One region of the Agromyces sp. C10 genome, then DNA from elsewhere that is predicted to be linked to it. Evidence: predicted binding sites of a transcription regulator. Region 1 holds the regulator's gene; the other holds the start of a gene.

Region 1 (3,407 bases):
CAGCGTGCGCGGCCCTTCTCGGCCTTCGGCCCCTCCCAGCGCGACACCGACCTCGTCGCCGTCCACGGCACGACCCGGTCGAGGCCGAGCTCGGTCGCCGCCTGCACCGCGAGCTCGTCGCGGTCGCCCTTCGCGAGCGCCTGCACGAGCGTCAGCCGCGGCGACGGCTCGGGGTCCTCGCGCACCTCGTCGACGACGAGCTCGAGCCGGCGCGACTCCGTCGCGGCGACCTCGCCCGTCACGATGCGTCCTCGACCGTCGCCGATCGAGACGCGCTCGCCCACCCGGACCCGCGCCACCGTCACCGCGTGGCGCGCCTCGTCGCCGTCGAGGACGACCGACGCACCCGGCGCGACCCCGGTCAGGTCGAGCGTCTCGTCGAGGTAGAGGCTGCTCATCGCGGCATCCGCCCCGCCGTCAGCCGAGGAACCGGTCGCGCAGCCGCGCGAACAGCCCCTGCTGGAAGTGACCGAGCTGCGGCGGCTGCGCCTTGCGGTGCTTGGCCAGCTGCTGCACGAGCTCGCGCTCCTTGTGGCTCAGCTTCGTCGGCGTCACGACGTGGACGGCGACCTTGAGGTCGCCGCGGCCGCCGCCGCGCAGGTGCGTGATGCCCCGGTCGCGCACCGTCAGGATCTCGCCCGACTGCACGCCCGCCTTCAGCTCGAGGTCGACGTCGCCGTCGAGCGCCTCCACCTTCGCGGTCGTTCCGAGGATGGCATCGGTCATCTGCACCTCGAGCGTGCACAGCAGGTCGTCGCCGTTGCGGCTGAACACCTCGTGGTTGCGCACCTTGATCTCGAGGTAGAGATCGCCGTTCGGCCCGCCGGCGGGGCCCGCCTCGCCCGAGCCGGGCATCTGCAGGCGCACGCCCGTGTCGACACCGGCCGGCACGTCGACGGGAACGGTGCGGCGAGCCCGGACGCGACCCTGACCCTGGCAGGTGGGGCACGGCGTGGCGATGATCGTGCCGTAGCCGCGGCACGAACCGCACGGGCTCGAGGTCATCACGTTGCCGAGGAGCGAACGCACCGCGCGCTGGATGTGCCCGGTGCCGCCGCAGATGTCGCAGGTGACCGGAGCCGTGCCGGGCTGGCAGCACGAGCCGTGGCACGTCTCGCAGGTGACCGCGGTGTCGACGTCGATCTCGCGGTGGGTGCCGAAGATCACGTCGTCGAGGCCCACCTCGAGCCGGATGAGCGCATCCTGGCCGCGCTCGCGGCGCGAGCGCGGGCCGCGCGTGGACTGCCCCGCCCCGAAGAACGTCTCGAAGATGTCGCCGAACCCGCCGAAGCCGGCCCCGTTGAAGCCGCCCTGGCCGCCGCCCAGGTCGTACTGCTGCCGCTGCCTCGGGTCGGAGAGCACGTCGTAGGCGTGCGTGACCTGCTTGAAGCGCTCGGATGCCTCGGTGCCCGGGTTGACGTCGGGGTGCAGCTCGCGGGCGAGCCGCCGGTAGGCCTTCTTGATCTCGTCGGGGGTGGCGTCGCGCGAGACGCCGAGGACCTCGTAATGGTCGGCCACGGAGGGCGTGTCCTTTCGGTTGCCGGTGACGGATGCCGCGCGGGGGCGGTCCGAACGGGGATCAGCTCTCGCCGAGGGTCCGGGAGAGGTAGCGAGCCACGGCGCGCACGGCGGCCATGCTCTGGGAGTAGTCCATGCGGGTGGGACCCACCACGCCGAGCCGCGACACGTCGCGCCCCGGCACGGCGAACGAGCTCGTGACCACCGAGGTCTCGCCGAGTCCGTACGGGGCGTTCTCGCGGCCGATGCGCACGGCGATGCCGTCGTCGGAGTGCATCTCGCCGAACAGCCGCAGGATCACGACCTGCTCCTCGATCGCCTCGATGACGCCGAGGATGTTGCCGGCGAAGTCCTGCTCGGTGCGCACGAGGTTCGCCGCGCCGGCGACGACCAGTCGGTCGCTGCGCGTCACGTTCGCCTGGTCGGCGAGCGTCGCGGCGAGCGTGCGGAGCACCTCGGCGTGGGCGCGGTCGGCCTGCTCGGTCTCGGCCGAGAGCGCGATCGCCGCCTCGGTCATGGTGAGCCCGGCGGCGACCTCGTTGAGCCGGTCGCGCAGTCGGTGCAGCGTCTCCTCGTCGACCGGGTGGTCGAGTTCGGCCAGCCGCTGCTCGACCTGGCCGGAGTCGGAGATGAGGATGCACAGCACCCGCGTCGGCGCCAGCGAGACGAGCTCGACGTGACGCACGCGCGCCCGTGCGAAGCTCGGGTACTGCACCACGGCGAGCTGCCGCGTGAGCTGCGCGACGAGCCGGACCGTGCGGGAGAGCAGCTCGTCGAGGTCGTTCGACTCGCCGAGGAACGTCTCGATCGCCTGCCGTTGCGCGGTCGAGAGCGGGCGGATGTCGGCGAGCTGGTCGACGAACACCCGGTAGCCCTTGTCGGTCGGGATGCGACCGGACGACGTGTGCGGCGCCGCGATCAGCTCCTCCTCCTCGAGGAGGGCCATGTCGTTGCGGATGGTCGCGGCCGAGACGCCGAAGTGATGGCGCTCGACGATCGTCTTCGAGCCGACCGGCTCGCGCGAGGCCACGTAGTCCTGGACGATGGCACGGAGGACGGCGAGACTGCGCTCGGAGACCATGGACCCTCGCTTCCCTCGACCGGTCGGGCGCATCGTGCGCTTAGCACTCGGTTCAGCTGACTGCTAATCATATCGCGTCATCCGGGGATGGCGCCGTTGCCGGCCCGCGTGCTGCCGCAGTAGCGTGTGCATCGCCGTCACCGGCGCGCGCCCGCTCGGCGCGGCCGGCGGGCATCCCCCGTCAAACCCGAAAGGCACCCCGCATGACCGATCCCAACACCCCGCAGCCGGCCGCCGCCGCGCCGCTCTCGCACGAGCAGGACGTCCAGTGGGCGTCGTTCGCCCACCTCGGCGGCATCCTCGGCATCCTGCCGTCGCTCATCATCTGGCTGGTCTTCAAGGACCGCGGCTCGTTCACGAACACCGAGGCGAAGGAGGCGCTGAACTTCCAGATCACGCTCACGATCGCCACGGTCGCCCTGTGGATCGTCGTGACCGTGCTCACGATCGTCACCTTCGGCATCGGGGCCGTCCTCGGCTTCCTCACCTACGTGCCGTGGATCCTCGGCGTCGTCTTCTCGATCATCGCCTTCCTGCAGGTGAAGGACGGTCGGCACTACCGTTACCCGTTCGCCCTGCGCCTCATCAAGTAGGCCCCGCACCGCCCCTCACGACGCGCCGGTCCGAGACCTCTCGACCGGCGCGTCGCCGTGTGCCAGCATGAAGAAACGCCTCGCGACACGGCGTGCGACCGACCAAGGAGCCAGCATCATGTCCGACGCACCACCTCCCACCCCGCCCACTCCGCCCAGCACGCCGCCGCCCGGCGGCAGCACGCCCCCGCCTCCTCCCGGAGGCAGCACGCCTC
Region 2 (3,407 bases), on a different contig from region 1:
GGCATGTGGCTGACCGGCATCGTGCTCGGCTTCGTCGGGATCGCGATCGCGCTCATCTCGATCGTCGCCTGGGCGGCGCTCTTCGCGGTCAGCGACACCTCGTACACGTACTGAGGACGGCGCGGGTGAGCGACGAGCGGATGCCCCGCGGCGACGAGCGCGCCGCGCCGGGCGGATCGCCGTCGCCACCCGAGCCCGACGCGCTCCGCGGGATCGACACGTCCCCGCCGGCGCCCCAGCGGGAATTCGACGTGCCGTACGACACGGGCGAGCTGCACGGGCTCCCCACGGGGCAGCTCCTCGCGCTCGGGCGCCCGGCCCCCGAGCCGGAGTACGTCGAAGAGGAGGAGCAGCGTCGGTTCTGGAGCCGGCTCTCGGCGGGGCTCGGCATCCCGGGCGCCGTCGCGTCGCTGTTCGTCGGCTGGATGCTCCCGCTGTCGATCGCGGCGATCGTGTTCGGGGTGATGGGCCTCCGCCGCGAGGAGGGCGCGCGCGTCCCGGCCTTCATCGGCATCGGCACCGGCATCACGGGGCTCGTCTTCTCGGGCGTGTGGATCGGCTACTACGCGATCGTCTTCGGCGCGCTGCCGCGCTGAGTCGTCCCGGCGGATGCCGCGGGCGATCCTCGCCGGTCAGAGCCGCTCGACGAGCAGGGCGACGTGGCGACCCTCCTCGCGCGTCAGCACGACGGTCGCCGCGGTGTCGCCCTTCAGCTTCAGGCGCGTGCGGAGCGCCGCCGGGTCGACGTCGACGCCGCGCTTCTTGATCTCGAGCGTGCCGACCCCGCGGGAGTGCAGCGCCTGGCGGAGGTGCCGCTCATCGGCGGGCAGCCGCTCGATCACGCGGAATCCCCGGGCGAACGGGCTGTCGATCTCGCGATCGGCCGTGAGGTAGGCGATGCCTTCGCTGAGCATCCAGCCGCCGTTGGCCCGCGCGAGGTCGCCGATCAGCCGCGCTCGGATGACCGCGCCGTCGGGCTCGTACAGGTAGTCGCCGAGCGGGCCCACGGGCGCGTCCTCGCTGTCGGCCGGGGCGACGAGCTCGTGCGCCGCGTCCCCGCGGATGACGAGGGCGGCGCGTCCGACGCCCGGCCGGGCCAGCGGCCCGGTCCAGACCGCGAGCTCGACCACGTCGCCGTCGACCGACACCCACTGCGCCTCGGTGCCGGCGGGGACGAGGCCGCGGTCGGTGCCGGGCCCGAGCTTCACGCCGACCGGCATCCGCTCGGCCAGGCCGAACGCGAAGTCGAGCGACGGCGAGTAGTCGGCGGCATCCGCGATCCGCTTGGTCGTGCCGCCCGCGGTGGTGCGTCGCGCCGGGTCGAGCCACGCGGCGTCGATGCCGCCGAGGGGCACGTCCTCTGCCGCGGAGTGCAGCACCTGCGCATGCGGGAACGGCGTCAGGTTGAACGCGGCGATCGCCGCGGTCACCTCGTCGGCGTCGGCGGCGGTCACCTCCAGGTCCATCGCGGCGAACGCCAGCGCGTCGCCGCCGATGCCGCAGCCGAGGTCGGCGACGTGGCGGAGGCCGGCCCGCGCGTACCGGCCGGCGTGGAGGGCGGCGACGCGGAGCCGGGTCGCCTGCTCGAGCCCGGGCTCGGTGAAGAGCATGCGGTCGGCGAACTCGCCGAACTTCGCGCGCGCCCTGGCCCGCAGACGCGACTGCGTCAGGACGGCGGCGACGAGGCCGGGGGAGTGCCCCCTGCGTCGCAGGTCGGCGACCGTCTTCACGACGTCCTCGCGGCCGGTCCAGGCGGGCAGGGAGTCGAGCAGGTCGAGCCCTTCGGGTGAGAGCAGTTCGACGAGCTCGGCGCGTTCCACGCGGACACGCTAGCACCGCGGCATCCGCTGGCACTCACGTTGCACGAGTGCCAGAACCGCCCTAGACTCCTGTTAGCACTCTCATTCAGAGGCTGCTAACCCCAGTCTTCGTCAAGAAAGAGGTCAACCGTGTCGGTTTCCATCAAGCCGCTCGAGGATCGCATCGTCATCAAGCAGGTCGAGGCCGAGCAGACCACCGCGTCGGGTCTGGTCATCCCCGACACCGCCAAGGAGAAGCCCCAGGAGGGCGAGGTCGTGGCCGTGGGCCCGGGCCGCATCGACGACAACGGCAACCGGATCCCGCTCGACGTGGCCGTCGGCGACAAGGTCATCTACTCCAAGTACGGCGGCACCGAGGTGAAGTTCGGCGGCGACGAGTTCCTCGTCCTCTCGGCCCGCGACGTGCTCGCGGTCGTCGTCCGCTAGTCGGTCCGACAACCTCCGCGGCCCGGATGCCACACGGCATCCGGGCCGCGTCGTCGTCTCCGGCGGGGGATCGTCCCCGGGGCCGACCGGGCGGGAGCGCCTGCGGCGGGATGTCGACGAATTCCGGCAGTCCCGCAGCGTCGGGCGTGTCGGCCGCCGAGCGTAGGCTTTCCCGGTGAGCACCGCACCCACCGTCGCCGACGCCCGCCCCTCGCCCGCGGGCGTGAGCCGGAGCGGGCTCGTCTACGCCGTCGCGGCCTACGGGCTCTGGGGATTCCTGCCGATCTACTTCATCGCCCTGGCGCCTACGGGGCCGGTCGAGATCGTCGCCTGGCGCATCCTGCTCTCGCTCGTGTTCTGCGCCCTCCTCATCGCCGTCACGAGGTCCTGGCGGGCCTTCCGCGCGCTGCTGCGCGACCGCCGCGTCGTGCTGACGATGGGGGCCGCCGGCGCGCTCATCTTCGTCAACTGGCTCACCTACGTCTTCGCGACGCTCAACGGGCAGGTCGTCGAGGCTGCGCTCGGCTACTTCATCAACCCGATCGTCACCGTCTTCCTCGGGGTGATCGTCCTGCGCGAGCGCCTCAACGCGACGCAGTGGACCGCCGTCGGGATCTCGATCGTCGCGGTCGTCGTTCTCGCCGTCGGCTACGGGCAGCTGCCGTGGATCGCGCTGGTGCTCGCCTTCAGCTTCGGCTTCTACGGGCTCATCAAGAAGCGCGTGGGCCACCGCGTCGACGCCGTGTCGGGACTGACGCTCGAGACCGCGTGGCTCGCCCCGTTCGCCGCCGTGCTGCTCGTGGTCGTGGGCGCGACCGGCGCCATGACGATGGGAACTGCGGGGGTGTGGCACACGGTGCTGCTGCTCGCCGCGGGGGCCGTGACCGCGATCCCGCTCCTGCTGTTCGCCGCCGCATCGCGCCGGCTGCCGCTGACCTACATGGGCTTCATCCAGTACTTCGCGCCATTCATCCAGTTCCTGGTCGGCGTGGTCGTGCTGCGCGAGCCGATGCCGCTCGAACGGTGGATCGGGTTCGGACTGGTCTGGGTCGCCCTCGCGGTGCTCACGTTCGATCTCCTGCGGGGGGCTCGCGCCCGTCGTGCGGCGGCCGTCGAGCCCGTCTGACCCGCCCCCGATCTGGGGGTCCGAGCGCGGCTGCG

What was found. Region 1 encodes HrcA, which represses chaperone genes, less so after heat shock. Its sites were predicted from a motif close to TTNGCACTCGNNNNNNNCGAGTGCNAA; they were not measured.
Region 2: the regulator HrcA is predicted to act here: its motif matches at 1,848-1,874, upstream of groES (co-chaperone GroES).

The regions. Positions count from the first base shown of each region.
Region 1 covers NZ_JALPSX010000006.1:121,649-125,055, forward strand. Annotated here, with positions in the region: gene M1L56_RS08545 (16S rRNA (uracil(1498)-N(3))-methyltransferase) at 1-398, opposite strand, end outside; gene dnaJ (molecular chaperone DnaJ) at 418-1,518, opposite strand; gene hrcA (heat-inducible transcriptional repressor HrcA) at 1,580-2,599, opposite strand; gene M1L56_RS08560 (DUF4870 domain-containing protein) at 2,803-3,192, shown strand.
Region 2 covers NZ_JALPSX010000008.1:5,607-9,013, forward strand. Annotated here, with positions in the region: gene M1L56_RS10195 (DUF4190 domain-containing protein) at 1-114, shown strand, start outside; gene M1L56_RS10200 (hypothetical protein) at 126-596, shown strand; gene M1L56_RS10205 (SAM-dependent methyltransferase) at 633-1,820, opposite strand; gene groES (co-chaperone GroES) at 1,950-2,246, shown strand; gene rarD (EamA family transporter RarD) at 2,422-3,372, shown strand.